DNA from 3 places in the Shewanella violacea DSS12 genome. Region 3 is predicted to be linked to each of the others. Evidence: predicted binding sites of a transcription regulator. Region 3 holds the regulator's gene; each other region holds the start of a gene.
What was found. Region 3 encodes NrdR, which represses ribonucleotide reductase genes. Its sites were predicted from a motif close to AAACACNANATNTNGTGTTT; they were not measured.
Positions count from the first base shown of each region.

Region 1: nrdD (anaerobic ribonucleoside-triphosphate reductase) is a predicted target of NrdR. The motif match lies at 9,259-9,278, and genes of this name have one in related genera.
Region 2: nrdA (class 1a ribonucleoside-diphosphate reductase subunit alpha) is a predicted target of NrdR. The motif match lies at 6,097-6,116, and genes of this name have one in related genera.

Region 1 is NC_014012.1:3,311,200-3,321,817, forward strand. Features, by position in the region: gene SVI_RS13765 (aldolase/citrate lyase/malate synthase family protein) at 1-314, opposite strand, end outside; gene SVI_RS13770 (DUF3612 domain-containing protein) at 517-2,046, shown strand; gene SVI_RS13775 (zinc-dependent alcohol dehydrogenase family protein) at 2,140-3,117, opposite strand; gene SVI_RS13780 (LysR family transcriptional regulator) at 3,281-4,192, shown strand; gene SVI_RS13785 (hypothetical protein) at 4,169-4,981, opposite strand; gene ribA (GTP cyclohydrolase II) at 5,058-5,675, opposite strand; gene SVI_RS13795 (YibL family ribosome-associated protein) at 6,022-6,378, opposite strand; gene nrdG (anaerobic ribonucleoside-triphosphate reductase-activating protein) at 6,493-6,966, opposite strand; gene nrdD (anaerobic ribonucleoside-triphosphate reductase) at 7,079-9,196, opposite strand; gene SVI_RS13810 (hypothetical protein) at 9,518-10,258, opposite strand; gene SVI_RS13815 (MarR family winged helix-turn-helix transcriptional regulator) at 10,370-10,618, opposite strand, start outside.
Region 2 is NC_014012.1:2,372,175-2,382,792, reverse strand. Features, by position in the region: gene serC (3-phosphoserine/phosphohydroxythreonine transaminase) at 1-680, opposite strand, end outside; gene gyrA (DNA gyrase subunit A) at 832-3,549, opposite strand; gene ubiG (bifunctional 2-polyprenyl-6-hydroxyphenol methylase/3-demethylubiquinol 3-O-methyltransferase UbiG) at 4,460-5,122, shown strand; gene SVI_RS09710 (HAD family hydrolase) at 5,122-5,802, shown strand; gene nrdA (class 1a ribonucleoside-diphosphate reductase subunit alpha) at 6,262-8,550, shown strand; gene nrdB (class Ia ribonucleoside-diphosphate reductase subunit beta) at 8,663-9,793, shown strand; gene yfaE (class I ribonucleotide reductase maintenance protein YfaE) at 9,762-10,136, shown strand; gene SVI_RS09690 (oxidoreductase) at 10,341-10,618, opposite strand, start outside.
Region 3 is NC_014012.1:3,616,623-3,627,240, reverse strand. Features, by position in the region: gene SVI_RS15130 (hypothetical protein) at 223-1,266, shown strand; gene ettA (energy-dependent translational throttle protein EttA) at 1,924-3,591, opposite strand; gene glyA (serine hydroxymethyltransferase) at 4,044-5,300, shown strand; gene nrdR (transcriptional regulator NrdR) at 5,416-5,865, shown strand; gene ribD (bifunctional diaminohydroxyphosphoribosylaminopyrimidine deaminase/5-amino-6-(5-phosphoribosylamino)uracil reductase RibD) at 5,916-7,055, shown strand; gene SVI_RS15105 (riboflavin synthase) at 7,059-7,721, shown strand; gene ribBA (bifunctional 3,4-dihydroxy-2-butanone-4-phosphate synthase/GTP cyclohydrolase II) at 7,831-8,934, shown strand; gene ribH (6,7-dimethyl-8-ribityllumazine synthase) at 9,058-9,540, shown strand; gene nusB (transcription antitermination factor NusB) at 9,549-9,953, shown strand; gene thiL (thiamine-phosphate kinase) at 10,059-10,618, shown strand, end outside.

The DNA of each region.
Region 1 (10,618 bases), 310 kb from region 3:
TTGTTATTAAGCAAGATAGCTTCAGGTTCACTCTTATGACCATTTAACGCCACAAATTGCCCTGAATCCTTTAGACCCGTATGGCTTCCGTCGGAAAAAAACATCAAGAGTTGCTGGTAGTAAACCACGTAACTGCACACCTCTTTATGGGAACCTTTAGCTAATGGAAATGTGTTATCAAGAAACTGTTTAGCATTGGCCATAGTGTCAATATCTGTAACGGCTTCTGATGTTTTTACATTAACAATTCCGGCATTGATAAGGTTTGTAAAGTTCTGCTCGCCGCACTCATTACTGATAGTAGATATTTCCATAGCCTTATCCTCTCAAATCACTCTCGGGTTATTTTCCATTATTAACAAACGACTAGAAATTTCCTGTCGAATCATCACGCATTTTTTATTTATATCTCACGTGAGTCATTTAATTCATTCTTTCTCGATTGCTTGATTTGTAGTCTAGCGAAAAATTTACTACAATTTCACAATAAAAATTTTACAGTGTGAATTTTACAAAATGAGAACAACAAAAAGCTTAATGCGAAAATCACATTTTCTTGGTACCAAGATCCGTAATCTAAGAAAAAGAAACCATCTCACCATGGAAGATCTTTCGGCGCGTTGTGTACGAGTCGACCCTGAAACCGCCCCATCTGTGTCATACCTGTCTATGATAGAGCGTGGCAAGCGAGTCCCCAGTGCCGGCATGTTAGCCGTCATCGCGGCAGTATTTCAAAAAGAGGTAGATTGGTTTTTAGATGATGTACCGGAAGAGCAAGCTATCATGCCAGATAAAGGACGCCGTGGTGGCATAAATGGCATGGCGCTGGAGCCAAGCTTTTTGTTTTCTAAAGATATATTGCAGATTGCCATTCCTGAGATGTTGTCACAAACTGGGATCACAGGACGACAGTTTGCCCATCTTTTAATTCGCGCCCATCAGGAGCATCATCAGAATCACTTTCCGGATCTCGAACGTGCAGCCGAAGAGATAGGCCTAAAACGACTACCACTCGCCCTGGAAGATATCATGGATATTGCTAAGGGGATGGGGCTTAAAATAAAATGGATCGACCGAGCGCCAAAAGATGTTATCGATGAGATGGGAGCCACCTCGACTCAGCTGGTGACGTCATTTTTTGAACCGCCTTCGACCATCTATATTAATAAACACCTGAAATCTAACCCGACTCGACTCAAGTATGATCTGGCCGTACACATAGGCCACTGCGTATTGCACAACAAGGATGGATTAAAATCTGTGCTTACCACAGGAAAAAGTCAGGTCAGCACAGAGATGGACAATGGCACGCCACAGTCTTCCACGGTAAATGCACAGGATATTCTCCACGCCTGGCGCGATTTTGAATCCAGTTTCTTTGCCGGTGCCCTACTTTGCCCTAAAGTCCCCTTCAGGCAGATGTTAGATCGCCATGGCTATGAGATAAATGTTCATGAAAAAGTGGGAGTCTCAGCATCGGTGGCCATGCGCCGCATGACCGTTGTCTCTCCCTATCCGCATTGGCACTATTTCGATGCCTATGCGCCGGGAAAATTAAAAGCTGTCTATCGCGGCAACGGTATTCCACTTCCCTGGGGCAATATGCGCTTAGTTCAAGACCCTTGTCAGCATTGGGCTGTATTTAGAAAAATCAATGAAGACAGCTCAGGTTCATCTGCACAACTGTCGATACTCGATGTCGATAATGAACCTAGAATTTACAGCTGTGAGTCCATAAGAGTAAAAGATATGGCCGGCAATAATCACGTGCTCTGTGCCGGCATAGATCTCAACCCCGCTATCCAAGCTCAAGGAGGAGACGCTAGTGGGATAGCTGCTGAATTAAAACAAGCTTGCGTTAAGCATGGCGGCGAAGCCGAGATCCCCAAGGCAATAAAGAAGGATTTAACCAGTGTGGCTAAAATTCTCAATATCAACTGGGTCGAGCGAGGCATAGAGACTCAAGCCAGACTCATCTGTGCAAGAGGCGCAGTCTGTCCACGTCAGCCCACTTGTTATGAAGCAGGCAAGCCTCAATGTGAGTAGATAATTGAATTGATGAAACCAAGAGCCTGAACACAATTTAGGCTTTTAGTTCACTTTTTATGCTGCACCTGTTAACACTAGCTAGGCGAACGACTACACCCTTAACGCTATTTTCCCTACCACAACGCCAGATTCTAAACGAGCATGGGCTTCGGCGACTTGCCAAATAGTAAAGTCAGAGTCATCGAGCAGAGGTTCGATAATGCCAGCATCTACTAGCTCTGCAATCTGAGTTAAAATTTCTCCATGAGATTGTCGGTTTATACCTTCGACCAGGGGAATAAGCATAAGTACGCTGTGAAAACTCAGGCTTTTTAACGCCACCTGTAATACATTATCTATGGGTAAAGTGGTGGCGACGGCCCCGTTAAATCGAGCGGCTTCGAAACTGAGCTGAATATTGTCACCGGCTACGGGATCGAATATGGCATCGAACCCCACTCCATTAGTATATTGTTCAACATAGTCGGCCACAGACTGCGCCTTGATATCGACTAAGTTATCGGCGCCTATACTGGCGGCAAGTTTCATATTTCGCGGCGTTGATGTCGCCGTGACCTCTGCGCCAAGATGCTTGGCTAACTGAATAGCCACATGGCCAACCCCGCCAGTAGCGCCATGGATCAAAACCTTATCTCCTTGCTTTACCTTGAGTTTATGACACAAGGCTTCCCATGCAGTGATAGACACAAGAGGCAGGGCTGCAGCCTGCTTCATGGTCAAGCTTTTGGGCTTAAGCGCCATTAAATCGGCATCGACCAACATAAATTCTGCTAATGCACCATCGATACCCGCGATTCCTCCCGCGCAGCCGTAAACCTCATCTCCAACCTTTAAGCTAGTGACGTCGTCGGCCACTTCACTCACAATTCCTGCCACATCGCCGTGAAGTATTTCAGGTAAATTAGCAGACCAGGGGGTATCGCTCGAGCGCAACATGATATCTAACGGATTCACACTGCTGGCTTTCACTTCCACCAGCATGTGGCCTGGTTTCAATACAGGTTTTACTTTTTCGGTCAGTTGAAACACATGACTGGAACCCAGTTGCTTTATGATCATGGCTTTCATATTTTTCGTCTCTATCATTGAATGGCTAGTGATACCGATTGGCATTAGTCAGGCTAGTTTAGTTATTGCCTAATCAACCATCAACGCACGGCTAAACAAACCATTTTTGTCTTTTAGGCAATAATGATATTCTGCTCATACATACAGATAGAGAGGTACACATATGAGCATGCTGACTCGGCTACATTATTTTAACTGTGTCGTAGAAACCGGTAGCATCTCGAAAGCGAGTCGAGTTTTCGATATTCAGCCCTCCTCCATCTCCCGCCAATTGATGGCACTAGAGAAAGACCTTGGTATTCGCTTACTCAATCGTAATACCCGCAATATAGGCTTAACCGAAGCAGGCTTAACCTACTATCAATATTCTCAGCGTATCGTCTCCGAACTCGATGAGGCTCATAGGGCGGTAAATGAGTTGCAGAAAAACCCTAAGGGTCATTTGAAAGTCAGCATGACAGTTGGCTTCGGTGAAAGCTGCGTACTGCCATTGATCTCTGCATTTATACGTCAATATCCAGAAGTAAACATTGAGTTGGAATTAACCGAGCGTGTTATCGATATGGTGGAGGAGAATGTCGATATCGCTATACGCAGCGGCCATCTACCTGACTCAAACTTGATCGCCCGTAAGCTGACCGATAATAACTTCTTGATCTGTTCGAGCCCGCAATACATTACTCAGCATGGACAACCCCTGTCGGCTAATGACTTGCATGAATTTGATTGTATCAAATATGGCTATGCCGGCTGGCGAGAATGGTTGGTGATGACATCAGCTCCTCATGCTTTTAAAAAATTGACCATTTCTGAAGGACTCACGGTCAACTCAGTCAATGGCCAGAAACAGCTCATGCTAAATGATGCAGGTTTTGCCTTGATCCCGCTATGGGCCGTAAAGGAAGAGTTGAAAAATGGCAGCTTAGTCCAAATACTGGCACAAGACACCTTTAGCCCCTGCGCCCCTTTGAGTTCGACCTATGCCCTCTACCAAAAAAGGGAATTAATCTCACCTAAAATTCGGGTGTTTCTGGACTTTATCCGAGAGAATCTAGATAGGGAACTCGAAGAGTAAACGCCAGGCCTTAATCCCATCACCAGCCCTGACACTGAGACCTAGCCTATCTATGCCCATCCACTCCCAAAATATTGGCTTGGAAAAGGCTAAAGTCGCGCCCACTTCTAAACTATTCGATACTAGGACATCTTCACCAAATGGCATCGCGAACCTGAGTTTATCGAAATACCAATAGCCAACGGCAAACACCCTAGGCTCAACATCGACACCTAACCAATCCCAGCGCCAATGTATGTCTGTGCCTATATCAATTCCGGATTGAATCGCCGAATAGGTCTCACTCTGCTTGCCATCGAAGCTGGTATAGCCAGCAAAAAACAGTCGATTAACCCAGACAGGATCTGCCTGTTTCAATTCAAAATCCAGTAAGCTTGAGACGCCTGCCGACAAGATCCCGACATTGGTTCCGGTAGTGAAATTGTTGCCATAACCCAGATCAAAATAGGTTTGGAATTCATGGTGTTCAGAAGTGCGGATACGATACTCTATGCCAGGGGTTATCGTCATGGTGCCGACGCTAGAGGGCAAGTCCCCCTCGGGAAGATCGCTCCACTTAAAATTGAAAAAACCTAGAGATATGGGGGTGCGCAGGATAAGCGATTCGGTGTCATTGTTATAGAGATCGAAACTGACAGGTATGTTAACCACAGCAGCGTTCTGCCCTGAGGTTTTATAGATACCACTACCGAGATAATTTGCGAATGCGTAATGAGTAAAATCTTCTTCAGCAAAAGCGAAGAAAGAACCGAGCAATGTGGCAAGGATAAGAACTGATTTCAGAACCATAAATAAGACATAGAAATGATATTATTAGTATGGTTCTGAATATAACGACTGTATGAAGGAAAATCAATAACTTACGTTATTCTTTGCCTTCATCAGCAAAATAATCTTCGGACATCAGATGTCCAAGTTGGGTAGACTTGGTCCTTAGGTAGGACTCATTATAGCGGTTTTTGCCCACTTGTAGCGGGATACGCTCGACGACCTCGATGCCTAAGTCTTTCATCGCTTTCACTTTGCGAGGATTGTTAGTCATCAACTTGACCTTCTGAATACCTATCTTTTCCATCATAGGCAAGATCATATCGTACTTACGCATATCGGCGGCAAAACCCAGCTTTTCATTGGCTTCGACGGTATTAGCACCCTGATCTTGCAGCTCATAAGCTCTAATCTTATTGAGCAAACCTATGCCACGTCCCTCTTGGCGAAGGTAAAGGATGAAACCTTGACCAACATCGGCAATATTTTTCATCGCTGTCTGCAGCTGAAAACCACAATCACAGCGTAGACTGAATAGTGCATCACCGGTTAAGCATTCTGAATGAATACGTCCAAGGATCGGGCTCTGGCTATCCCATTCACCCAATGTCAGTGCAATATGTTCTTTGCCAGTCTCTGTATCTTCAAAACCATGCATAGCAAACACGCCCCAAGGCGTTGGCAATTTTGAAGAAGCTATATACTTGATCGACATGAAATAACCTTAAAGACTCTCTTTCCCTGAGATGACGATAAATCAGAAAAAACAACGAGAATGACCTGTGTCTAAAAACGACGGCTTTATAATCCTACCCTTTCACTCTATCTTGCAGTGAAGGGAGGATATTATCTGGTTTTACCAGTAAGTGAAATACCTTAGCATTTTAATCGGCTATTGATTCACCTAAGTACTCACATTCCCTCTACGTTTGGTAGGTAAGAATGATACGTCTAATACTAGCATTCCCCATGTTTAAGGAGGAATAATACACCCGATGACGACAGAGAAACATGCTGTCGCTCGCTAAAGAATAACCGTCTAGCCAGGATGAAATCGCTAGTTAAAACTCTTTTGCTGCGTAGCCTGTTACAACCTTGATACCCATTTCTCGACCGAGTGCCGTCATAGGATGAACCACAACGAGTCCTTTTACTGACTTCTTGAGTTTACCCATATCAGCCTGCTCAGCTTTCGTCAGAGGGCGCTTGAATTTCAAGCTCACTACTGAGCCGCCTTGCTTACTCAATTCACGTGTTTGCTGAGTTTTAGTGCTGGCAATACGCTTAGTCACTGCGTTTATTTCCTGCCTAAATTGCAACGCCACTCCCTTATCACCGCGCTTTTCTGCTGCGGCTAATTTACGACGGAACTGTTCTAGCTTGTCGCTAAGTCCATGAAGCTCTTCTTTTAAATTCATGCTCGTGCCTTAAAAATATTCTGTAAAATGCAAAAACAGCCTCAATAAGCGGCTGTTTTTTAAAATTAGTTAGATCCTATGAGCGCTATTATAACAGTAACTGAATGAATACAGTTATCGCTTTTCTGCAAGATAGTGAATTACCTGATTACTGCTACCACGAAATACCAGACTGACATCCGCATTCTCCTGCTCAAACTTACCGTCAATCAGGACATCGACGTAATCTATTACCCGCTTTTGCTCAGGGGATAACTCATCTAATCTGTATCCAGTCCACAACCAGATATCTTTATCGGGACATTCATTTTTGACTCGCTGAACCAGGGCGAGTATCTCAGATAAATTCTCAGGATAGAGGGGATCGCCACCTGAGAGTGATAAACCTCTGCGTTTGATGCGGCTATCTTTAAGATCGTTAATGACTCGCTGCTGCATCTGTAAGTCAAATCGATGACCATTATCTGGATTCCATGTGCTCTGATTATAACAACCACGGCATTGATGCTCGCAACCCGAAACAAACAGAGTCGCTCGCGTTCCTGGCCCATTGATGACATCCACAGGAAAATATTGATGGTAGTTCATAGCGAGAATTTTAACCTTGAAATTTAATAATGGCCTGAATAAATAGAGAAGGCGCTACTGACTCAGTAACGCCTTGGCATTTGTCGCTTACATATAATGACTAGCTAATTGATTACAGGTGCTTAACCCGTCGCTTAACCTCTTCTTGTTTGCCATCGTTGAAGGGCCTTGCATCGGGACTGCCTAAGTAACCACAGACTCGACGGGTTACAGAAACCCGACTCGGTTCATGATTGCCACACTTGGGGCAGGTGAAACCCTTACTGGCACATTCAAACTCACCGGTAAAACCACAGTCATAACACTCATCTATAGGCGTGTTGGTGCCGTAATATGGCACTCGGCTGTAACTGTAGTCCCACACATCTTCCAATGCTTCGAGGTTATGCTGCATATTCGGATATTCACCGTAACAGATGAAACCACCGTTAGTTAATGCTGGATATGGCTGCTCAAAATCCAACTTGTCGTATGGATTGACTTGCTTTTCCACATCGAGATGAAAGCTATTGGTGTAATAACCTTTGTTGGTCACCCCTTCCACGACACCAAAGACCTGAGTATCTAGCTTACAAAAACGACTACAGAGGTTTTCACTCGGTGTACTGTAGAGACTGAAAGCGTAGCCAGTCTCCTGTTTCCACTTGTCGGTTGCCGCTTTCATATACTCAATGACTTCAATGGCTTTTTGGCGCAAGATTTCGCAATCATAGACATGCTTATCTGTGCCGTAGAGGGCATTGATAGTTTCATGCAATCCGATATAGCCCAGAGAAATGGAGGCGCGGCCATTTTTGAAAATACTTGATATATCCTCATCGGCTTTAAGCCTTACTCCACAAGCCCCTTCCATATACAGAATGGGAGCTACCCGCGCTTTAACACCTTCTAAACGCTCAATTCTGGTGTCCAGAGCCTTACGGGCAATAGCCAGACGCAGATCTAAGATTCGATAAAATTGGGTTTCATCTCCCTTGGCTTCCAACGCAACCCTTGGCAGGTTCAAACTCACCACACCTAAGTTGTTACGACCTTCGTGGATCAGCTCACCACCTTCTTCATAGGTGCCAAGGAAACTGCGGCATCCCATAGGAGTCTTAAATGACCCTGTGACCTTTTCTACTTGCTCATAGTTGAGAATATCTGGATACATGCGGGTCGTGGCGCACTTGAGCGCAAGTTGCTTGATATCATAGTTACGGTCGCCCACCTTGTGGTTAATGCCGTCACGAATAGCAAACACTAGTTTAGGAAATACTGCTGTCTTACGGTTTTTACCCAAACCCGCGATGCGCACTTTCAACATAGACGATTGTATAAGGTGAGACTCCCAAGAGGTGCCTAAACCAAAACCAAAGGTGACAAATGGCGTTTGACCATTGGCTGTATGTAAGGTGTTGACCTCGTATTCCAGGGACTGGAACGCATCGTAACACTCTTTTTCAGTTTGCGCGGTGGCGAAGGCTTTAGCATCTGTGATGCCCCAGTCCAGCGCCAGCTGATACTGCTTGTCATAACTCTTGGTGACGAAAGGAGCCAATACTTCATCGATACGATTAATCGTGGTGCCACCATAGATGTGACTGGCTACCTGGGCGATGATCTGCGCCGTCACTGCCGTTGCCGTAGAGATAGACTTAGGCGTCTCAATCTCGGCGTTGCCCATCTTGAAGCCATTAGTCAACATGCCACTAAGATCGATCAACATACAGTTAAACATGGGGAAGAAAGGCGCATAATCAAGATCATGATAATGGATCTCACCAGACTCATGAGCCCCAACCACATCCTTGGGTAAAATATGTCGGGTAGCATAATGTTTAGCCACAATCCCGGCTAATAAGTCACGCTGAGTCGGGATCACTTTAGCGTCTTTATTAGCATTTTCATTCATCAGGGCTGCATTGGTCTGCTCGATTAGACCACGGATTTCCTGATTCAGTCTGCTGCTGGTTTCACGGTGTAAATCTCTATCATGACGATACTCGATATAGACGCGAGCGAGAGACTTATAAGGGCCTTCCATCAAGTGATTTTCGACCAAGTCTTGCAGATCATGAATATCTATCTCAGTCTTATCGGCCACACATTTAGCGACAGAATCTGCGACACTCATCGCATAATTCTTGTCATCAATACCTGCCGAATTCGCTGCAGCCACCACAGCGTCTCTAATCCTTGTTTCGTCAAAAGGCGTGCGGCAACCATCCCGCTTAATAACCACTGGCATCGTTCAATCTCTCCTCAAGTCACGTCGAAAATAACACCATATACAGTGTTAGATTAACCGTGTAACACAATATGTTGTGTATTAAGCTATAAAGCCATGAAAAGAACATTGATCGAGATCATAATTATTGCCATAGGTTTTAACGATAAATTATTCCTGCAAAGGAGGCCACTTATTGATAAGAGTGGCCTTGACCTGAGGATTTAAGCAAGTTATACCGACGGGTATTTAGATGGACTAGCAGATAGAATATATGACAAATAAGAACGAAAAAAATCAAGGAACGCTGAATGAAAGTCAAAATGATTTCTTGTCTCAGTACTAGTATCTGCCGAGACTCAGGTAGCTATTGACCATGCCACCCGCTTGTTGATTCTCCCCCATAGAGGACGCCAATTGCATCACAGATTTAAGCCCCTGCCACTGCTCACGTTCACTGGATGGCATCTGGGTATCACTCTTAAGATAAATATTCAATTGAGCCGATACTCGGGTCGCTTGCTGACCCACCTCTTTACTCTGAGCATTATCCATCTGATTAAGTACGCTCTTGGCATCGTCGAGCAGGCTAATTAGGACACCATTCATACCTTGGGTGTCGCCACTTGCAGTTAGCTCTGTACGCTTATCCTGAATAAAAGCCATAAAATCCTCGGACTCACCTTGAACTGGTGCTAACTCGAAGCCCCCTTCTGACAGACGGTTCAGCTGGGTATCTGACAAGATCCCGTCTTGATGCAGGCGTTGGATCAATTTTGGTAGGTCACCAGCAGAAAAATCCCCTTTAGAAAAGAAGTCTTTAGCCATAGCTTCTATTTTCTGTGCCCTAGCCGCACGAGGAGAAAGTGACACCGACTCATCTTTAATCCCATCCCTATTGAGTCCCGTCGCCGCCTCTTTCGATTGACTCAGGCTCACCTTGTCACTGCTAGAACCCGCTTCAGCCTGATGAGTATTTACACCATAACTGTCGGCCAAACTCGTACTCTTGGCCCCAGCAGAATTAGCTCCAGAGCTAGTGCCTGAGTTAATTGGGCTGGCAAGGTTAGTGATTGGATTCATTGTCAAAATACCGACATAAAAAAGATATACAGGTATTAAGCAGGAAGCATGCCGAAAAGCAGATTAAACCAGCGCGAGTTAACAGAAAACCAAAATAAAGCTGAAATTAACTTATGATTTCCTGTTTAAGTCTTGTGTGAGGGTCATGCACATCTCTCTCAGAGACTCTATTTCAGGCTCACTGAGGGTAACTTTATCGAGCAGGACTTGCTTGAGTGCTAATGCCTCTTGTTTCAGCGCTAGCCCCTCAGGTGTTGTCCTGATGATCTTCTTACGCTCATCTTTGGTATCGATAGCACGATTCAACAGACCTTTGGCTTCTAAGCGCTTGACTATAGGCGTCAAAGTGCCTAAATCAAG
Region 2 (10,618 bases), 1.2 Mb from region 3:
ATGATAGATGACTGAGGCAGACTTGGCAGTTCAAGCATATCATCGCGGACGATGACGATACTCAGACCCGAAGGCCCAATATTCTTCTGAGCGCCGGCATAGATCACAGCATACTTGCTAACATCTATCTCTCTGGACATGATGTTCGAGGACATGTCGGCGATGATTGGCCATGGTGAATCAAGCTCATCAAAGATTTCGATACCATCGACGGTTTCGTTAGGACAGTAGTGCAGATAACGATAATCTTGATCTATCTTAGCGAGATCAGGCAAGACTATTTGATTAATTCCATTAGTATTTTCAGCAATGTTGATACTGTCTATCTGAGCATCACAGGTCAGTTTTTTAGCTTCTTCAACTGCCGATTGAGACCAGCTACCTGAGACCAAATAGAGGGCTTTACCTTGCTTACCAAGAAAATTATTCACTACAGCAGAGAACTGGCCTCGTCCGCCACCATGCATAAACAATACATGGTAATTAGCAGGGATCGACATTAGTTCACGCAAATCTATTTCCGCTTGTTCAGTCAGCGCAATAAACTCTTTGCTGCGATGACTAATCTCCATCACCGAAGTACCTAGACCATTCCAATCCAATAATTCAGATTGCGCCTTTTGCATCACGGCTTGGGGTAACATCGCAGGACCTGCACAGAAATTATAAGTCACGCTCACGTCTCTATCCTCTCATCGTTAGTAACAATTTAGTCTGCCATAAGACACTTAGTTTTCTAAGCATATTTTCTATTGTGAATTATCTTTTTTACTTACGTATCCCTAAAACAAAACGAGCGTCCAATTGGACGCTCGTTTTAGAGGTTAACGCTTATTCGGCAGGCTCTGCCTCAGGCTCATCATCACCTTTAGGCTCTTCGCCTTCGATGACTTGACCTGTTTCGGCGTCATCACCCTCTAGGATGATAGGATTGCCCTCTTCATCAAGCTCGACTTCATCCTCATGGATCTCATCGATACGTTGAAGACCAACAACCTTCTCTCCTTCGACGATACGAATAATCGTTACACCTTGAGTGTTACGTCCGATAGTGGATACACCGGTTGCAGGAGTACGTACTAAAGTACCTCTATCACTGATAAGCATGATTTCATCATTTTCACCAACTTGAACAGCACCAACTACGGCACCATTTCGTTCGCTGACCTTGATAGAAACAACACCCTTAGTCGCACGGCTCTTGGCCGGATACTCTTCGAGTGAGGTACGCTTACCGTATCCATTCTCGGTGACGGTTAAGATGGCACCATTTTCTTTAGGTACAATCAGTGACACCACTTTCTGACCATCTTCAAGACGTATACCACGAACACCAGTAGCGGTACGGCCCATAGGACGCAGTGCAACTAGCTCTTCGTTGGTTTCCGGATCAAGTTTGACCAAACCAGTTTCAGAATCTCTGACCATCTCATTGAAACGAACCACTTTACCCGCATCGGAGAACAACATGATGTCATTCTTGCCATCGGTAATATCGACGCCAATGAGCTCATCGCCGTCTTTAAGGTTTACTGCAATAATACCGTTTGCACGAGGATTGCTGTATGCCTTCAATGCTGTCTTCTTCACTGTGCCGTGTGATGTTGCCATGATGATGTATTTATCATCTGCATATTCACGCACTGGAAGAATGGCTGTGATGTGCTCGCCTTCAGATAGAGGCAATAAGTTCACAATTGGACGACCACGAGCCTGACGGCTTGCGAGCGGCAACTGATACACTTTCAGCCAATAGAGCTTACCAAAGTCAGAGAAACACAGAATCGTATCATGGGTGTTGGCGACAAGTAGTTTCTCGACGAAGTCTTCATCTTTCACTTTTGCCGCTGACTTGCCCTTACCACCACGGCGCTGAGCCTGGTAATCAGTCAGTGGTTGATACTTGGCATAACCTAAGTGCGATAAGGTTACTACCACATCTTCTTCGTTAATAAGATCTTCAAGACTCATATCAACTTCGTTAGCATTGATGACGGTGCGACGTTCATCACCGAAATTTTCCAGTATCTCGTTCAGCTCTTCCTTGATCACTTCTAATAAGCGTTCAGGGCTTCGCAAAATGTAGAGTAAAGCCGCGATGATATCTATCAGCTCTTCATACTCAGCTAATATCTTCTCATGCTCTAGACCCGTTAGCTTATGTAAGCGTAAGTCTAAGATAGCTTGTGCTTGTGGCTGAGTTAGGTAGTAGAGACCGTCACGAATACCGTACTCAGGCTCTAACCATTCAGGACGCGCTGCATCATCACCGGCTTTCTCAAGCATGGCTTGAACATGACCTAGCTCCCAACCTTGATCAACCAGCTTAACTTTAGCTTCGGCAGGCGTTGGTGACGCCTTGATCATGGCAATAATAGGATCTATGTTAGCCAGTGCGATAGCCAGTGACTCTAGAATGTGTGCACGGTCACGGGCTTTGCGTAATTCAAATACGGTACGGCGAGTAACCACTTCACGGCGGTGCAAGATAAAGCACTCTATCATCTCTTTTAGGTTAAACAGTTTAGGTTGACCATTGGTCAAAGCCACCATGTTTATCCCGAATGAGCACTGCATCTGAGTCTGTGCATAAAGGTTGTTTAGTACAACCTCACCCACCTCTCCACGTTTGATTTCGATAACGATGCGCATACCATCTTTATCGGACTCATCACGTAGGCCAGTGATGCCTTCAATTTTCTTATCTTTAACCAGCTCGGCTATCTTCTCGATAAGACGAGCTTTGTTAACCTGATAAGGAATTTCGTGAACGATAATGCGCTCACGGCCATTATCTTCTACTTGAACTTCAGCCTTAGAACGCATAATTGCGCGGCCACGGCCCGTTTTATAGGCATCGATAATCCCTTTGCGGCCATTGATAATGGCGGCTGTGGGGAAATCTGGACCTGGAATGTATTCCATTAACTGTTCAATAGAAAGTGCAGGCTCTTCGATTAGCGCCAAACAACCTTTAATCACTTCAGTCATGTTATGAGGCGGGATATTGGTCGCCATGCCGACGGCAATACCTGAAGAGCCGTTAATCAAGAGTGTCGGGATACGAGTAGGCATAACTGCCGGAATAAACTCGGTACCATCATAGTTAGGCACAAAGTCGACAGTCTCTTTTTCAAGATCTGCTAATAGCTGATGGGCTAACTTATCCATACGGATTTCGGTATAACGCATCGCAGCTGCAGCATCACCATCGACCGAACCAAAGTTACCTTGGCCATCGATTAAAGGGTAACGCATGGAGAAAGGCTGTGCTAAACGAACGATTGTGTCATAAACCGCAGTATCACCATGGGGGTGATACTTACCGATAACGTCACCGACAACACGTGCCGATTTCTTATAAGGTTTGTTCCAATCGTTTTTAAGTTCGCTCATCGCGAAAAGTACGCGACGGTGAACGGGCTTAAGGCCGTCACGAACATCGGGTAATGCACGGCCCACGATCACGCTCATGGCGTAATCTAGATATGAATTCTTTAATTCGTCTTCAATATTAATTGGTGTTATAGATGAAGCCAGATCAGTCATAAACTGCTCGATCCCTTGAAATTGTGCTTACCCGTTACCGGCCGAAATAGCGCGGTAAATGGTTCAGCCTGAAAACGTGATTTGGCATTCTAACACAGTTATTTTTTGTCACCAGACCCTATTCAATTTTAGAGATAAATAAGTATTAATCTCTATATAAAACTGACCTAAATCAAACAATGTTAGCTAATCAATCAATTGGTTAAATATTCGCTAGTTTGTTATTTATCGCTAGTTTGAATCTGACATTCTATAGATATCCTGGGGTCCATATTGATACCAGCTTTGAACCTGTCGTCCTTTTGAATCTGTCGGCCTCTTTAAGGGGATCTTGAGATCGTGGAATTCATATTAATACCCGCTTTGAATCTGTCAGTTTACATAGGGGTATCCTAGGCATTCATATTGATACCAGCTTTGAATCTGTCATTCTATGGATATCCTAGGCTTCATATTAATATCGGCTTTGAATCTGTCAGTTTACATAGGGGGATCCTAGGCATTCATATTGATACTGGATTTGAATCTGTCGGTCTACCTATGGCTATCGCCGGATCGTGGAATTCATATTAATACCCGCTTTGAATCTGTCATTCTATGGGTATCCTAGGCTTCATATTAATATCGGCTTTGAATCTGTCAGTTTACATAGGGGGATCTTAGGCATTCATATTGATACCTGCTTTGAACCTGTCATTCTATGGGTATCCTAGGCTTCATATTAATACCGGCTTTGAATCTGTCAGTTTACATAGGGGTATCCTAGGCATTCATATTGATACCAGCTTTGAATCTGTCATTCTATGGGTATAATGGCGGCATTAATAATCCCTATTGAGGTGATATAGTGGAGCAAGAAATTAAACCTGAGATAAACGTCGATCCAGCAGAAATTGCCAAATTTGAAAAAATGGCAGCAACCTGGTGGGATCCACAAGGCGAATTTAAACCATTACATAAGTTAAACCCTCTGCGACTCAACTATATCGATCAAACTTGTGCTGGTCTGTTTGGTAAGCGGGTTCTGGATGTAGGCTGTGGTGGTGGTATTTTGTCTGAGAGTATGGCTCGTATCGGCGCTAAAGTTGACGGCTTAGACATGGGCACAGAACCTCTTGACGTGGCTAGACTGCACGCCATAGAAACTGGCGTTCAGGTCAATTATATACAGGACACTGCCGAGTCTCACCGAGATTCTAATATTGCGAGCTACGATGTCATCACCTGCATGGAGATGCTCGAGCACGTACCTAACCCTCGCTCAGTGGTTCAGGCCTGTGCCGATATGGTTAAACCCGGCGGTTATGTATTCTTCTCCACCATCAATCGAAATATACGTGCTTATATAGAGACTATCTTAGGTGCCGAGTACCTGCTTAAAATGCTACCGGTTGGGACTCATGACCATAAGAAGTTTATCAAACCCTCAGAGCTCATCTCACTCGCCGAGAATGCCGAGCTATTCTGTGAAGATGCAACAGGGATCACCTATAACCCATTGACTGACACCTTCACTTATACCAAAAGTGTCGATGTGAACTATATGATTGCCACACGTAAGAGTGAAGATTGATGACACAGGCATTCGATACGGCTAATAAAATCAACATAAAAGCAGTGTTATTCGATCTTGACGGGACGCTTGCCGATACCGCCCCAGATCTGGTAGGGGCGTTGAATATGAGCTTATCCGAGCTAGGTTACCCTCGAGTATCCCTCGAAGCGATGCGCCATATTGCTTCAGATGGCAGTTTGGCAATGGCTGTCGCCGCCTTACCTGACGCCTCTGAAGAGGTTCATCTGAAGGCGCAGCAGTTACTACTGAACTTTTATTCAGAGGTAAACGGTAAGTTTTGCCATTTATTTGCCGGTATGCCTGAGCTACTCAGTCATCTCAATGCTCAAGGCATCCCTTTTGGCATAGTGACCAACAAGCCAGCTAGATACACCCGGCCCTTGATTGCAGCGCTAGATTTGACCCAATCCATGAAAACTGTGATCAGTGGTGACAGCACACTTTACGCTAAACCTCATACGGCGCCCATGCTGCTCGCCTCACAGCAGATTAAATGCAAGTGCCAAGAGATCCTCTACCTTGGCGATGCCAAACGAGATCTTGTGGCGGCACACGCATCGGGAATGCTTGGTGGTATCGCGTTATGGGGCTATATAAGTGACGCTGACACGCCTGAAGATTGGCCAAGTGATTATCAGTTCAACACACCTGGTGATGTACTTAAGTTTCTCAGTTAACACTGACAGTGACCGGCAAGTATATATTGCTCGTATAATGTTCACCAAAGGCTGACGAGATCTAAAAGATCACCAATTTATTTTGGGATCTTTTGATCTTGGAGAGTCCGTTCAATATTTCATTTTTCAGGGATAAAGCTAATAAATTCCGACCTCAAAGGTTAGCCTATACTAACCCTCAATATTACCATCAAGCTTACCCTCAAGTTATCCACAAGATGACCACAGCTTATTGGAATAATTGGGACTTGCAAAATCACGTAAACGACACTATCTTGTACCTAAGAAATTTAAAAACACTATATATGGTGTGTAAGTAACAAACAGAGACACAAGGCAAAACTTGTGAATCGTCAAGGAAGGTACCAATTAGGGTGTTTTAAATTGGTTGTTATACAGGGAATCGCAGAAAGAGTTTAACCCCTCATTCTCAAAAATTATTATCAAGGCCTATCAGTAATGAATTGCAATATGAAAGTCACCAAACGTAGTGGCGAGCGCGAGACCATCGACCTAGAAAAAATCCACCGCGTGATCACATGGGCAGCCAAAGATCTTAAAAACGTCTCGGTATCAGAAGTAGAGCTCAGATCACACCTGCAATTTTTCGATGGTATTCCTACTGAAGCTATTCATGAGACAATTATTAAGGCCGCTGCCGATCTAATTTCACCTGAAGCACCTGATTACCAATTCCTTTCGGCTCGCTTAGCTGTCTTTCATTTGAGAAAGAAGGCATTCGGTCAGTTTGAACCACCTAAACTCTATGATCATGTTGTAAAACTGGTCGAGTCAGGTAAATATGACCAACATATTCTTGAAGATTTTAGCCGCGAAGAACTCGATATCTTAGACGGCTATGTGGATCACTGGCGCGATATGGATTTCTCCTATGCGGCAGTCAAACAGCTGGAAGGTAAGTACCTGGTTCAAAACCGTGTCACCCACGAGATATACGAGAGTGCACAGTTCCTTTATATCTTGGTTGCCGCCTGTTTGTTCGCAAAATATCCCCAAGAGACTCGCCTTAGTTACATTAAGCGTTTCTACGATGCGGTCTCCACTTTTAAGATCTCACTGCCAACACCTATCATGGCGGGAGTGCGTACTCCCACTCGCCAGTTCAGTTCATGTGTACTGATTGAATGTGACGATAGCCTAGATTCCATCAATGCGACGGCCTCTTCTATCGTTAAATACGTTAGTCAGCGCGCAGGTATAGGTGTCAATGCAGGCCGAATTCGCGCTCTAGGTAGCCCTATTCGCGGCGGTGAGGCATTCCATACTGGTTGTCTGCCTTTCTTTAAGTATTTCCAGACCGCTGTTAAGTCTTGCTCACAAGGCGGAGTTCGCGGTGGCGCTGCAACCTTGTTCTACCCTCTCTGGCATCTTGAAGTCGAATCTCTGCTGGTATTGAAGAACAACCGAGGTGTTGAAGACAACCGCGTCCGTCACCTTGATTACGGTGTACAGTTAAACAAACTCATGTATCAGCGCTTGATTAAAGGCGGCATGATCAGCTTGTTTAGCCCATCGGATGTGCCTGGGCTTTATGATGCCTTTTTTGAAGACCAAGACGAATTTGAACGTCTCTACCTTCAGTATGAAGCCGATAACTCGGTGCGTAAGACACAGATTAAAGCGACAGAGCTATTCTCATTGATGATGCAGGAACGCGCCTCTACTGGCCGTATCTATATTCAAAATGTGGACCATTGTAATACGCACAGTCCTTTTGACAGCAAGGTTGCACCGATCAGACAGTCAAACCTATGTCTTGAAATTGCACTACCGACTAAGCCACTCAATAACATCAATGACCCAGATGGCGAAATTGCACTTTGTACCCTGTCAGCCTTAAACTTAGGTAAGATCAAAGACCTATCGGAACTTGAACCCTTAGCAGATCTGGCAGTAAGAGCATTAGATAACTTACTCGATTATCAAGACTATCCAATCATAGCCGCGCGTCAGTCTTCGATGAACCGTCGTACCTTAGGCATAGGCGTGATTAACTTCGCTAATTACTTGGCGAAAGAAGGTGTACGCTACTCAGATGGTTCGGCTAATAACATCACCCATAAAACATTCGAAGCCATACAGTACTACTTACTCAAGGCTTCAATGAATTTGGCTAAAGAGAAAGGCCCTTGCCCCTTATTCCATGAAACAACCTATTCGAAGGGTGTATTGCCCATCGATACTTACAAGCGTTCTCTGGATAAAATATGTGATGAGCCACTGCATATGGATTGGGAAACACTGCGTCAGGATATCGTTAAACACGGACTGCGTAACTCAACCCTATCTGCGCTTATGCCATCAGAAACATCATCGCAGATCTCAAACGCGACTAATGGTATCGAGCCACCACGTGGACTCATCAGTGTTAAGTCGAGCAAAGATGGACAGCTAAAGCAAGTGGTGCCGGACTTCGAGAAGTACCAGCATAGCTATGAGCTACTCTGGCAAATGCCCAACAATGATGGGTATATACAGCTTGTTGGCTTGATGCAGAAGTTTGTCGATCAAGCTATCTCGGCAAACACTAACTATGACCCGAGTCGATTCGAAGGTAATAAGGTCCCCATGCAGGTGTTATTAAAAGACCTGTTGAATGCCTACAAACTCGGTCTTAAGACCCTCTATTATCACAACACTCGTGATGGTGCGTCGGATCAACTCGATAGCATCATCAGCGTAGAGGAAGAAGACGAAGGCTGTGAAGGCGGCGCGTGTAAGATATAATACCAATCGGTATAACACGTAGCAGTGATTAAGATCTGGATTCAACATTTAATGATTGAGTCCATTATTAAATTTATTAGGGGCATGATGCCCCTATATTCTGGAAGAAAACATGGCCTATTCTACATTTTGTCAAACACCCAATAATGCTCGCCTTGAACCTATGTTCATGGGGCAGTCCGTCAACGTAGCCCGTTATGACGTACAAAAATATGAAGTGTTTGAAAAGCTAATTGAAAAACAGCTGTCTTTTTTCTGGCGTCCTGAGGAAGTTGATGTCAGTAAAGATAAAATTGATTACGCCGCACTTCCAGATCATGAAAAACATATTTTCATCTCCAACCTGAAATATCAAACCTTGCTCGACTCGATTCAGGGCCGCTCACCTAATGTGGCATTCTTGCCTTTGGTATCGCTACCTGAACTCGAGACCTGGATTGAAACTTGGTCTTTCTCTGAAACAATACACTCACGCTCTTACACCCATATCATACGTAATATCGTCAACGACCCTTCTATCATTTTTGACGACATAGTTGAAAATGAAGAGATTTTGAAGCGTGCCACCGATATTGCCCAGTACTATGATGATTTAATCTTGCTTACTCAAGCCTTCCACTTACACGGTGAAGGCACGCATATCATAAATGGTAAAGAGCTCTTGGTGACACAGCGTACTATCAAGAAGTCGCTCTATCTGTGTATGGTGTCAGTCAACGTATTAGAAGCGATTCGTTTCTATGTCAGCTTCGCCTGCTCTTTTGCATTCGCCGAACGCAATGTCATGGAGGGCAACGCTAAGATTATCCGCCTTATCGCTCGTGATGAGGCGCTGCACCTTAACAGCACGCAACATATTCTTAAGATAATGCGAGCCGGTGCTGATGACCCTGAAATGGGTGAGATAGCTAAAGAGTGTGAGCAGCTAGCTTATGACATTTTCGTCAAAGCCGCTGAACAAGAGAAAGAATGGGCTCAATACCTGTTTAAAGACGGTTCTATGATCGGTCTTAACCAAGCTATCTTGTGTCAATATGTCGAGTACATTACCAATGAGCGCATGAAGTCGGTCAATCTGCCATGTCATTATGACGAGATAACCAACCCTCTGCCTTGGATGAAGAACTGGTTAGAAAGTGATGCGGTTCAGGTCGCGCCACAAGAAGTAGAGGTTTCCTCTTACCTCGTAGGTCAAATCGATGCCTCTATCGATGAAAGTGAATTTGAAGATTTTGACCTTTAATAAGATCTTAAAAAAAGCCCCGATTGTCAGTCTCGATGGCCAGCCTGTGCTGCTGTTTAATCAGCAGCACCTTAGCCTCTTGATTGCACTGGAGCATAAAAAAGTTAAAGTTTTCTCAGAGTGCCGTAATGGTTATTGCGGTGCCTGTAAAACGACAATAATCAGCGGCAGTGTGAGCTATCATACCCAGCCCTTAGTCACACTCAAAGCCGATGAGTGTCTCCCCTGTTGTTGCACCCCAACCAGTGATTTAGACCTTAAGCTATCACCTGAAGGCTGTGATGTTGTGACCCGCCCGGGCATAACAGCCGCGCAGATAATCCAGCCGCAAACCAAATCCTAAAAATCTAATCTGCTATCTGCACATGGCAATATAAAAATTAGCTGACTAGGTCTAACGACCTCAGCGATAATCCAAAAACAATCCAAGTCCTAAAATCTAATCTGGTATAAGTAAGACACAAAAAAGCCTGATTTCAATAAGCAAAGATTTGCGTATAAGATCAGGCTTAATTATTATCTTTTGGAAATATTATACCGATTGATATTAAAGTGCTATTGCCAGCTCTGCACCTTGTCTGATGGCACGTTTCGCATCAAGCTCAGCCGCGACGTCCACCCCGCCGATAAGATGGACCGGTAAGCCAGTGGCTTGCATCTCCTCGAGTAAGCTGCGATTTGACACTTGACCGGCACACAAAACCACATTGTCCACGGCTAATATCTCATCCTTATCATCGATAGAAATGTGTAAACCTAAGTCGTCAAACTTCTGGTAGCTGACCCCAGTTTTCATTTTGACTTTATGTTGTTTCAACACAGCTC
Region 3 (10,618 bases):
TCTCCCCTCCTCTCATTAACCAAATATCCTACTTGATACCGTCTTAGTACTACGCTAGTGTCTATTCTAGTGACCTATTAAAAGAAGATATGTGGCATGATCAATGTGGTCTTAGATACAAACATTCTTTACAAAGAGGGGTTATCCTCTGTTCCTATGTTGAAGTTGCATCGGTTAGTATTATCTGAACACGTAAGAGTGTTTGTCCCTTAATTAGTCAAGATGGAGTTCTTGAATAAAAAAATTTCAGAGTCCGGAACCAAACTACTATCAGCGAAAGATAGCGTTAAAGAAATCCTTTCTAAGAAAACCTTACTAGGTAGAGACATTCACGGTGAAATTAGTACAGTTCAGAATTTGTTAGAGCAACTAATGGAAACAATTGAAGGTGAGCTACGCTTAGATTTTGACGAGTGGGTGCATAAATATAGTGTTGAAATAGTTCCAATTCCTAATGACTGCACTCTAGACGTAATGAAGGATTATTTTGCTGGCAAGAATGCTTTTCGCAAGCCACAAAATAAAGATGACTTCCCTGACTCGTTTATCGAAAAAACAATCAATAGCATCCATGCGAATGTAGGGGAACTAACTGTAATCCTAAACGACGGGATTTTAAATAAGCACTTTGTAAGATCCGGGAAATTACCCATTGCGAATTCTTTAGATTCATTTTTAAGCGAACAAAGGAATGTTGATAAATTTGCAGAACTAGATGCAAACATGGCCTTATTCAGAGTCAATGGTTTAGCTCGAGAATACTTTGGCTCTAAAGAATTTCAGAGGTTGTTTTTAGAACATTTACACACAGAATCAGAGTTTATAGAAGGTATATTCTTAGATGAAGCTAATGTGGCCGTTACTGATACAGGTGGGCTTTATATTTTTGGTGAATCAATATCTGGTTTTAACAACATTACTAACCTAGAGATTATAGAAGTTGAACTACTAGACCAGAATGAGTATTCATTCGATTTTACATGTGACGCAGAGGCTAGAATGTCTTATTGTGCTGAATACCAGTCGGCTCAGGAGCTTTTGGATGACCCCGATCTCGATGTAGAGACTCATAGTATGAATGGTGAAGGCATCCATGACTTAACTCATTCAGTTTCAGTTAGAATATATGGAACTTCCATTATTCGCATCGAAGGTGAAATGGATATAGAGAAAATACAGAGAGATAGTAGTACCCTTCATGTCATTGATAACCCTATAACGGTAACCTTCGACTTTGACGATGTAGAAGTCGATATGTTCAAATAATAGATATCACTACGCGCTAATCATTATCAATCGTGTGATTAACAAGCTTGGTAGGTACATCATCATGTGCCTACCGTATTATGTTCTCTACCCCACCAAACGTACATCAGATCAAACTTGTCACGTCCCCACCACGCAACACCAAACTTTACTTGTCACAATCCCACCAACAAACAACGTTAGACCTCTCCCCCAAAACAGATATCAGATAAAGGGGGCTGAGAGAATTAGATCTTTCTAATAAACCAAGATACTTGTTCTAATCAATGTCAGATTAATTCGACTCAATGCTCTAGCACGTTTATGTCCAAAAGTGAGTTACAACCCAAAAAATCTAATTCGAAGAGATAAACACTCAGGTGTGAACGCGGCTGTGACCTTCGACAGCAAGGACGCTGTCGCAGAGGCTATAGGGACACTTATTATGAAATCAAAAGCCGCGCCGTGTCACAGAAGTAGCTGCACATATCCCGCTGAGCAAGCGATAGATAGCCATGAAGGTACGACCTTCAAAAACACAACCCAAAACACCAACAAAGCCCAATGAACCCAACCGCAAGAAGATATTTGATACTTGTGATCCGACAAGTAAACAATAACCCTATTGGTAAAAACAAAAAAGCCACCCTAAAAAGGGTGGCTAGTCATTACGCTGGTCTACTTACTCATGCGCTTGTACTTGAGGCGATGAGGTTCGATAGCATCTGTGCCCATCGTTTCTTTCAACCAAGTGGTGTATTCGGTGTAGTTACCTTCGTAGAAGTTAACCTGACCTTCGTCGCGGTAATCTAAGATATGGGTGGCGACGCGATCGAGGAACCAGCGATCGTGAGAGATGACCATGGCGCAACCCGGGAACTCGAGTATCGCTTCTTCCAGTGCGCGTAGGGTCTCGACATCGAGATCGTTGGTGGGCTCATCGAGTAACAAGACGTTACCGCCAGACTGGATAAGTTTCGCCAAATGTACCCGGTTACGTTCACCGCCAGATAGGGTGCCGATGATCTTCTGCTGATCGCCACCACGGAAGTTGAAGCGGCCCACATAGGCGCGGCTCGGAACCTCAGTGTTGTTGATACGCATGATATCTTGGCCGCCGGAGATCTCCTGCCAGACGGTTTTCTTATCATCCATGGAGTCACGGAACTGGTCTACCGAGGCAAGTTGTACACTCTCACCAATTTCCACTGTGCCACTGTCTGGCTGCTCTTCGCCTGTGATCATCTTAAATAGTGTAGATTTACCCGCGCCGTTAGCACCGATAATACCGACGATAGCGCCCTTAGGCACAGAGAAACTCAGGTTATCGATGAGTACACGATCGCCATAGGACTTAGTCAGGTTGTTAACTTCGATGACCTTGTCGCCCAGACGTGGTCCAGGTGGAATGAACAGCTCATTGGTCTCGTTACGTTTCTGGTAATCGCTGGTGTTAAGCTCTTCGAAGCGGGCCATACGCGCCTTGCCTTTGGACTGACGGCCCTTAGCACCTTGGCGTACCCATTCGAGTTCCTTGGCTATGGTCTTCTGACGCGCACTCTGGGTGGCGGATTCTAGCTTTAGGCGGGCATCTTTTTGCTCAAGCCAAGAGGAGTAGTTACCTTCCCATGGAATACCTTCACCACGATCTAGCTCTAAAATCCAACCTGCGGCGTTATCGAGGAAGTATCTATCGTGGGTGATAGCGACCACTGTGCCTGTGTAGTCTTTGAGGAAACGTTCCAGCCAGGCGACAGATTCGGCGTCCAGGTGGTTGGTTGGCTCATCGAGTAGCAGCATGTCTGGTTTTTCCAGCAGCAGGCGACAGATGGCTACACGGCGACGTTCACCACCGGATAGCACGGCAATTTTTTGATCCCAGTCTGGCAAGCGCAAGGCGTTAGCGGCGCGCTCTAAGATGTTCTCCAGATTGTGGGCATCTTGAGATTCAATGATGGCTTCCAGTTGACCTTGCTCTTTGGCCAAGGCATCGAAATCAGCATCGGGCTCGGCGTACAGGGCATAGACTTCATCGAGCCTGGTCAGGGCATTTTTAGCTTCAGAAACCGCTTCCTCGATGGCTTCACGCACAGTTTGTGACTCATCGAGTTTAGGCTCCTGGGGCAGATAACCAATTTTAAGGTCTTGCATCGGGCGAGCTTCACCCTCTATGTCGGTATCGATACCAGCCATGATGCGTAGCAGGGTAGATTTACCCGAGCCGTTGAGGCCTAAAACACCGATTTTTGCACCGGGAAAGAAGCTAAGAGAAATGTCTTTAAGAATTTGCTTTTTCGGCGGCACAATCTTGCCGACCCTAAGCATGCTATATACGAACTGAGCCATGATGAATTTACTGAGTGACCAAATAATGGTGCAATTCTACGCGAAACCTAAGTGAACATAAAACTGTTATTAGAAACTTAGCTACCCGGATTGCCTTTAGCTAGTACATGGGAAAGTTCTGGCCCGAATGATGCGATTAACATAGTAAATTTAGCGGTAATAAACCAAGACTTGGTGGTTAAGGTCTAGTGTGACTATGCGAAAAAAGAAACACTGTGTTTTTTAAAAGTTCACATAAGCCATTTTAAAAGAGTAGTTTAGCCTAGGGGCGTCAATAAATCGGATGAAAACAATCACTCATAGGGACTCAGGTGGTAAATTGAGCAAGATAGATGAATTTTCCTCATGGCAAAAAGCAAATGATTTCATGGTGTAAACACTGGGATTGTGAACGATAGCGCTGTAGACTACCGCGCAACCCTACATATAAGAATTTAAAGCTGGAGTGACTAATGCTGAAAAAAGATATGAATATCGCGGACTACGATCCACAACTGTTTAAAGCGATTGAAGATGAGACTCGCCGTCAGGAAGAGCATATCGAACTTATCGCTTCAGAAAACTACGCTAGTCCTCGTGTTCTTGAAGCACAAGGTTCTCAGCTAACCAATAAGTACGCCGAAGGTTACCCAGGTAAGCGTTACTATGGCGGTTGTGAGTATGTAGATATCGCAGAAGCGCTAGCCATTTCTCGTGCTAAAGAACTTTTCGGTGCGACTTACGCCAACGTGCAACCACATTCTGGTTCACAAGCCAATGCTGCAGTATTTATGGCTCTGCTTCAAGGCGGCGACACAGTACTAGGCATGAGCCTGGCTCATGGTGGTCACCTGACTCACGGTTCACACGTTAGCTTCTCTGGTAAGCTATATAATGCGGTTCAGTACGGTATCGATGAGACTACGGGTAAGATCGATTACGCCGAAGTTGAGCGCCTTGCTATTGAGCACAAGCCTAAGATGATCATCGCTGGTTTCAGTGCTTATTCTGGCATCATCGACTGGAGCAAGTTCCGTGAAATCGCCGATAAAGTTGGTGCATACCTGTTCGTAGATATGGCTCACGTTGCCGGTCTGGTTGCTGCGGGTATCTACCCGAACCCTCTGCCACACGCTCACGTTGTTACTACAACAACCCATAAGACCTTAGCCGGTCCGCGCGGTGGTTTGATTCTTTCGGCTATCGATGATGAAGCTATCTACAAGAAGCTAAACTCTGCAGTATTCCCTGGTGGCCAAGGTGGTCCTTTGATGCACGTTATCGCAGCTAAAGCGGTAGCATTTAAAGAAGCCCTAGAGCCTGAGTTTACTGTATATCAGAAGCAAGTTGTTGTTAACGCTAAGGCTATGGCTAAAACCTTCATCGATCGTGGCTATGATGTCGTTTCTGGCGGTACCGATAACCATTTATTCTTGCTGGATTTGATCAGTAAAGATATGACAGGTAAAGATGCCGATGCGGCTCTGGGTCTTGCTAATATCACAGTGAATAAGAACTCAGTACCGAACGATCCACGTTCACCATTTGTCACATCTGGCCTGCGTATTGGTTCTCCGGCTATCACTCGCCGTGGTTTCAAAGAAGAGCAAGCGGTTGCGATTACTAACTGGATGTGTGATGTGTTGGATGACATCACTAATGAAGGTACTATCGAGCGCGTTAAGAATCAGGTTCTGGATCTGTGTGCTAAGTTCCCTGTTTATAGTTAACCTTTAAGGTTAATTCAGGTAAACTTCGATGGCCGCTATTTAGCGGCCATTTTTGTTGGTGATTTCGTTAGAGTAAAAACGTCATTAGTTTTTCTCACTCATTTCTGGAGGCTTGATGCATTGTCCTTTCTGTAGCGCAACCGATACTAAAGTGATCGATTCTCGTCTGGTGGCCGGTGGACATCAGGTAAGACGACGCCGCGAGTGTGTCCAGTGTCACGAGAGATACACCACGTTCGAAGGCGCCGAACTTGTGATGCCACGAGTGGTAAAGCAAGATGGCAGTCGCCAGCCCTTCGATGAAGATAAACTCAGGGGCGGAATGCTCAGGGCGGTAGAGAAGCGCCCCGTGTCTATGGATCAGATTGAACAGGCCCTGACCAAAATCAAGTCGACCCTGAGGGGAACCGGCGAGCGTGAGGTCAAGTCTGAGCTTATCGGAAATTTGATGATGGATCAGCTGGTGGGCCTAGATAAGGTCGCCTATATCCGTTTTGCCTCGGTTTACCGGGCATTCGAAGATGTTTCCGAGTTTGGTGATGCTATCGCCAAACTGCAGAAGTAGACTATTCCATCGATTAGTGATTTTTTAAAACTTTTTTGGTCTGTGAACTTATGTGGTCAATAGAAGATACTGAATTTATGAGCCGTGCAATCAAACTTGCACGTCGAGGCTTATATACCACTCGCCCTAATCCCTGCGTCGGTTGCGTCATCACCTTAGATGATCAGATTTTGGGTGAAGGTTTCCATATTCAAGCCGGTGGCCCCCATGCCGAGGTACACGCCTTAGCCATGGCCACGAAGCGCGCCAGTCAAGCTGCTCTAAAGGGCGCAACAGCCTATGTTACCTTAGAACCTTGCAGCCATTATGGTCGCACTCCTCCCTGCGCAGAAGCACTGATTAAACACGGCATTTCCCGTGTTGTAGTGGCTGTAGAAGATCCCAATCCTCAAGTGTCGGGTCGAGGCATTAAGATGCTCAGAGATGCTGGCATAGAGGTCGATGTTGGTCTGCTTAGTGATGAGGCTGCTGGAATCAATCCAGGTTTTATGAAACGCATGGAGAGGGGACTTCCTTGGGTGACGGTAAAGCTTGCTTCTAGCCTAGATGGCAAGACGGCCTTGAGTAACGGCGCATCAAAATGGATCACAGGTCCAGAGTCTCGCCGTGATGTGCAGCGTCTAAGAGCGCGTAATGAAGCCTTGGTCACAGGCATAGAAACTGTGCTGCTGGATGACCCATGCCTCAATGTACGTCACAGTGAGCTAGGCTTGTTATCGGAGCAAGTCGATGCAGACTCATTGCACCAGCCTCTTAGGGTGGTACTCGATAGCCGCGCCAGACTCACCTCCACGGCTAAGTTATTTACTGTTACCAGTCCTATCCTACTGGTTTCTTGTATCGATTATCCTCAGGCTGAAAAAGACACTTGGCCGCAACATGTTTCCGGGCTCATTCTGGCATCTGACAATGATGGCAGAGTAGAGTTAACGGCCCTGTTTGCTCACTTAGGTAAAACCTATAATTCGGTGTTAATCGAGGCCGGAGCAACACTGGCTGGTAGTGTCATAAGCCAGAATCATGCCGATGAGTTAATCCTCTATCAGGCGATGAAAATTTTAGGCTCGAACGGACGCAATTTAATCTCTCTGCCTGATTATACAGATATGGCAGATATTCCATCCGTCGAATTAATCGATGAACGTAAATTGGGTGGTGACACCCGTTTGACGTTAAAAATAAGGTCATAATTCATGTTTACCGGGATCATAGAGTCAGTCGGGACTTTAAGAAAGATAGAGAGATTAGGCGATGATATTCGTCTTAACGTTGCGAGTAATAAACTCGACCTGTCCGATGTGCGTCTTGGGGATAGCATAGCCACCAATGGCGTGTGTTTGACCGTAGTCGAATGTTTAAGTGATGGATATGTCGCCGATATCTCGGCTGAAACCGTCAGTCTGACAGGCTTTGCCAAATATCAGGTTGGTACCAAGGTTAACCTTGAAAAAGCCGTGACTCCAACAACCCGGTTGGGTGGTCACATGGTTAGCGGTCATGTTGACGGTGTAGCCAGTGTGGATGTCAGGCAATATCGAGGCAAGTCCATCGAGTTTTGGTTGAGTGCACCGGTCGATTTAGCCCGTTATATTGCCCATAAAGGCTCGATAACCATAGATGGGGTCAGCTTGACAGTTAATGAGGTGAAAGATAATCGTTTTAGACTGACAATTGTGCCTCATACTGCCGGAGAGACGACCCTTGAGAGCCTCAAGCCGGGTGACAAGGTGAATATCGAAGTTGACTTGATAGCTCGTCATTTAGAGCGTTTAATGACTTATACCAATAAAGAAGCGTCGGTGCCTGAGTCAAATGTGACTATGGATCTGTTAGCTCGCTCGGGTTTTTTGCGCTAGAGACTAGCAAAACCTGCAAATAGAAGATTAAATTGATAATAAAATATCGGTTCACTGGCTGTTTTGCCTAAACCAGATACTCGAAACTATAAAATTTTAAGGCCTTACAATGTCGTTACACAGTATAGAAGAGATCATCGAAGATATTCGTCTCGGTAAAATGGTTATCTTGATGGACGATGAAGATCGTGAGAATGAAGGCGATCTGATCATGGCAGCAGACATGGTCACGGCGGAAGCGATTAACTTTATGGCGACTTTCGGCCGTGGTTTAATTTGTCAGACCTTGACAAAATCACGTTGTCAGCAGCTGAACTTACCTCTGATGGTTACCAATAACAATGCCCAGTTCTCGACCAACTTCACCATGTCTATCGAGGCTGCTGAAGGGGTTACTACAGGTATTTCGGCCCAAGACAGAGCGGTAACTGTGTTAGCCGCAGTCGCTAAAGAGGCTAAGCCTAGTGATATCGTACAGCCTGGTCATATCTTTCCCTTGATGGCTAAAGAGGGCGGCGTGCTTATTCGCGCCGGTCATACCGAGGCGGGCTGTGATTTAGCCAGACTGGCAGGTTTTGAAGCATCATCTGTGATTGTCGAAATATTGAATGAAGATGGCACCATGGCTCGTCGTCCTGACCTTGAAATTTTTGCTAAAAAACATGGTCTTAAAATGGGCACCATAGCCGACCTTATCGAATATCGAAATACCAAAGAGAGTAATGTGGTACGTGAGGCTAAGTGTAAGCTGCCAACACGTTTCGGTGAATTCGACATGCTGACTTTTAGAGACACTATCGATAATCAGCTCCACTATGTATTGATCAAGGGTGAAGTTAAAGAGGAAGTCTTGGTACGCGTGCATCTGCAAAATACCTTCAATGATCTACTACATTCGGAACGTGATCAGAAGCGTAGTTGGTCCCTTGAGAAGGCGATGCAACGTATTGCCGATGAAGGCGGAGTCTTAGTTCTCTTGGGAAATAGAGAGCATAGCAGTGATATTCTTGCAAAAGTAAAAGCCTTCGAGCTTGAAGACAGTGGCCAGACACTTGCGGCAGCTAAGTGGAAAGGAACTTCTCGTCAAGTGGGGGTAGGATCTCAGATCCTCGCCAACGTTGGAGTGACTAAGATGCGTCTACTCAGCTCTCCTAAACGTTATCATTCACTTTCGGGTTTCGGCTTAGAAGTGACCGAGTACATAAGTGAATAGATAAAATCTATTCAAATTAAATAAATTCTTGTGATTTGCATGGAGAACAACTTAAGGCGCTGTGATATCATACCGCCTCTTCCGTGCCCGAGCCGGTTAAATTAGCTAATTTAGGTAAGATAAATGAACATAGTTCAAGGTAATATCGAGTCGAAAAACGCCAAGGTTGCTATCGTAGTATCACGTTTCAATAGTTTTCTTGTTGAGAGTTTACTCGAAGGCGCGGTTGATACACTAAAGCGTTTCGGTCAAGTCGCTGATGATAACATCACAGTCGTACGAGTCCCCGGAGCCGTAGAGCTGCCTTTAGCCGCACGTCGTGTTGCCGCTAGCGGTAAGTTCGATGGAATTATTGCGCTCGGTGCAGTGATCCGTGGTGGAACGCCACATTTTGATTTTGTTGCAGGTGAATGTAACAAGGGACTAGCTCAAGTTGCACTTGAGTTTGATATTCCTGTCTCATTCGGTGTGTTAACTACCGATACAATAGAGCAAGCGATTGAACGCTCTGGTACTAAGGCAGGTAACAAGGGTGGTGAAGCCGCACTTGGTCTGCTGGAGATGGTTAACGTCCTGCAAGAACTAGAACAGCAGTTGCAAGATTAGGAATAAAGATGAAACCTTCAGAGCGCCGCAAGGCCCGCCGTTTAGCCGTACAAGCCATTTATTCTTGGCAGTTAAGCGGAAATAATATTGCCGATGTGGAGCATGAGTTTCTTACAGAGCAAAAAATCGATGGTATCGATGTCGCATATTTCCGTGAGTTATTCACAGGAACAGCAACAAAACACGCTCAAATAGATGAACTCATTATTCCTCATGTAGAGCGTCCATTTAATGAAGTTTCGCCCATCGAGAAAGCGATATTGAGAATGGCGACCTATGAGCTTACATTCCGCAAGGATGTGCCTTATAAGGTTGCTATTAACGAAGCTATCGAGCTGGCAAAAACTTTTGGTGCAGAAGATGGCCATAAGTTTGTCAACGGTATTCTCGACAAGATAGTGGGTCGTAAGTAATACGAAAAACGGCATCTTAGGATGCCATTTTTTTTGCCTCGCGAATCCAGTATTTATCATAAAATCAGATGTACTTATCTTACTTAGATACGGGCAGACTAATCCTTGAAAGAATTTCAATTAATCGAACACTTCTTTAATCGCCGTGGTCAAACGCGCCGTGATGTCGAGTTGGGCATAGGTGATGATTGTGCGCTGGTACAGGCCGCTCCTAATAAATCCATTGCCATCTCCTGTGACACCTTAGTTGAGAATGTCCATTTTTACCCCGATATACCTCCTCAAGCTTTAGGCTATAAATCCCTTGCAGTTAACTTATCCGATCTCGCTTCCATGGGCGCCGAGCCTGCATGGATGACTCTGGCATTAACTTTGCCTGATGTGGATGAGACCTGGTTAGAGCAGTTTAGTACAGGTTTGTTCGATGCCGCCGAGTATTACGGAGTGTCGCTCATAGGTGGAGACACGACTCGTGGCCCGCGTGCGATTAGCATCACCATCAATGGGTTAGTGCCCACTGGAACCGCGCTGACTCGAAGCGGTGCCAAGAATGGTGACTGGATTTATGTCACCGGCACCTTAGGTGACTCGGCACTAGGCCTGGATGTTATACGAGGTAACAGGCGAGTGGATGTTGAATATAACGAATATTTGATTAATCGTCA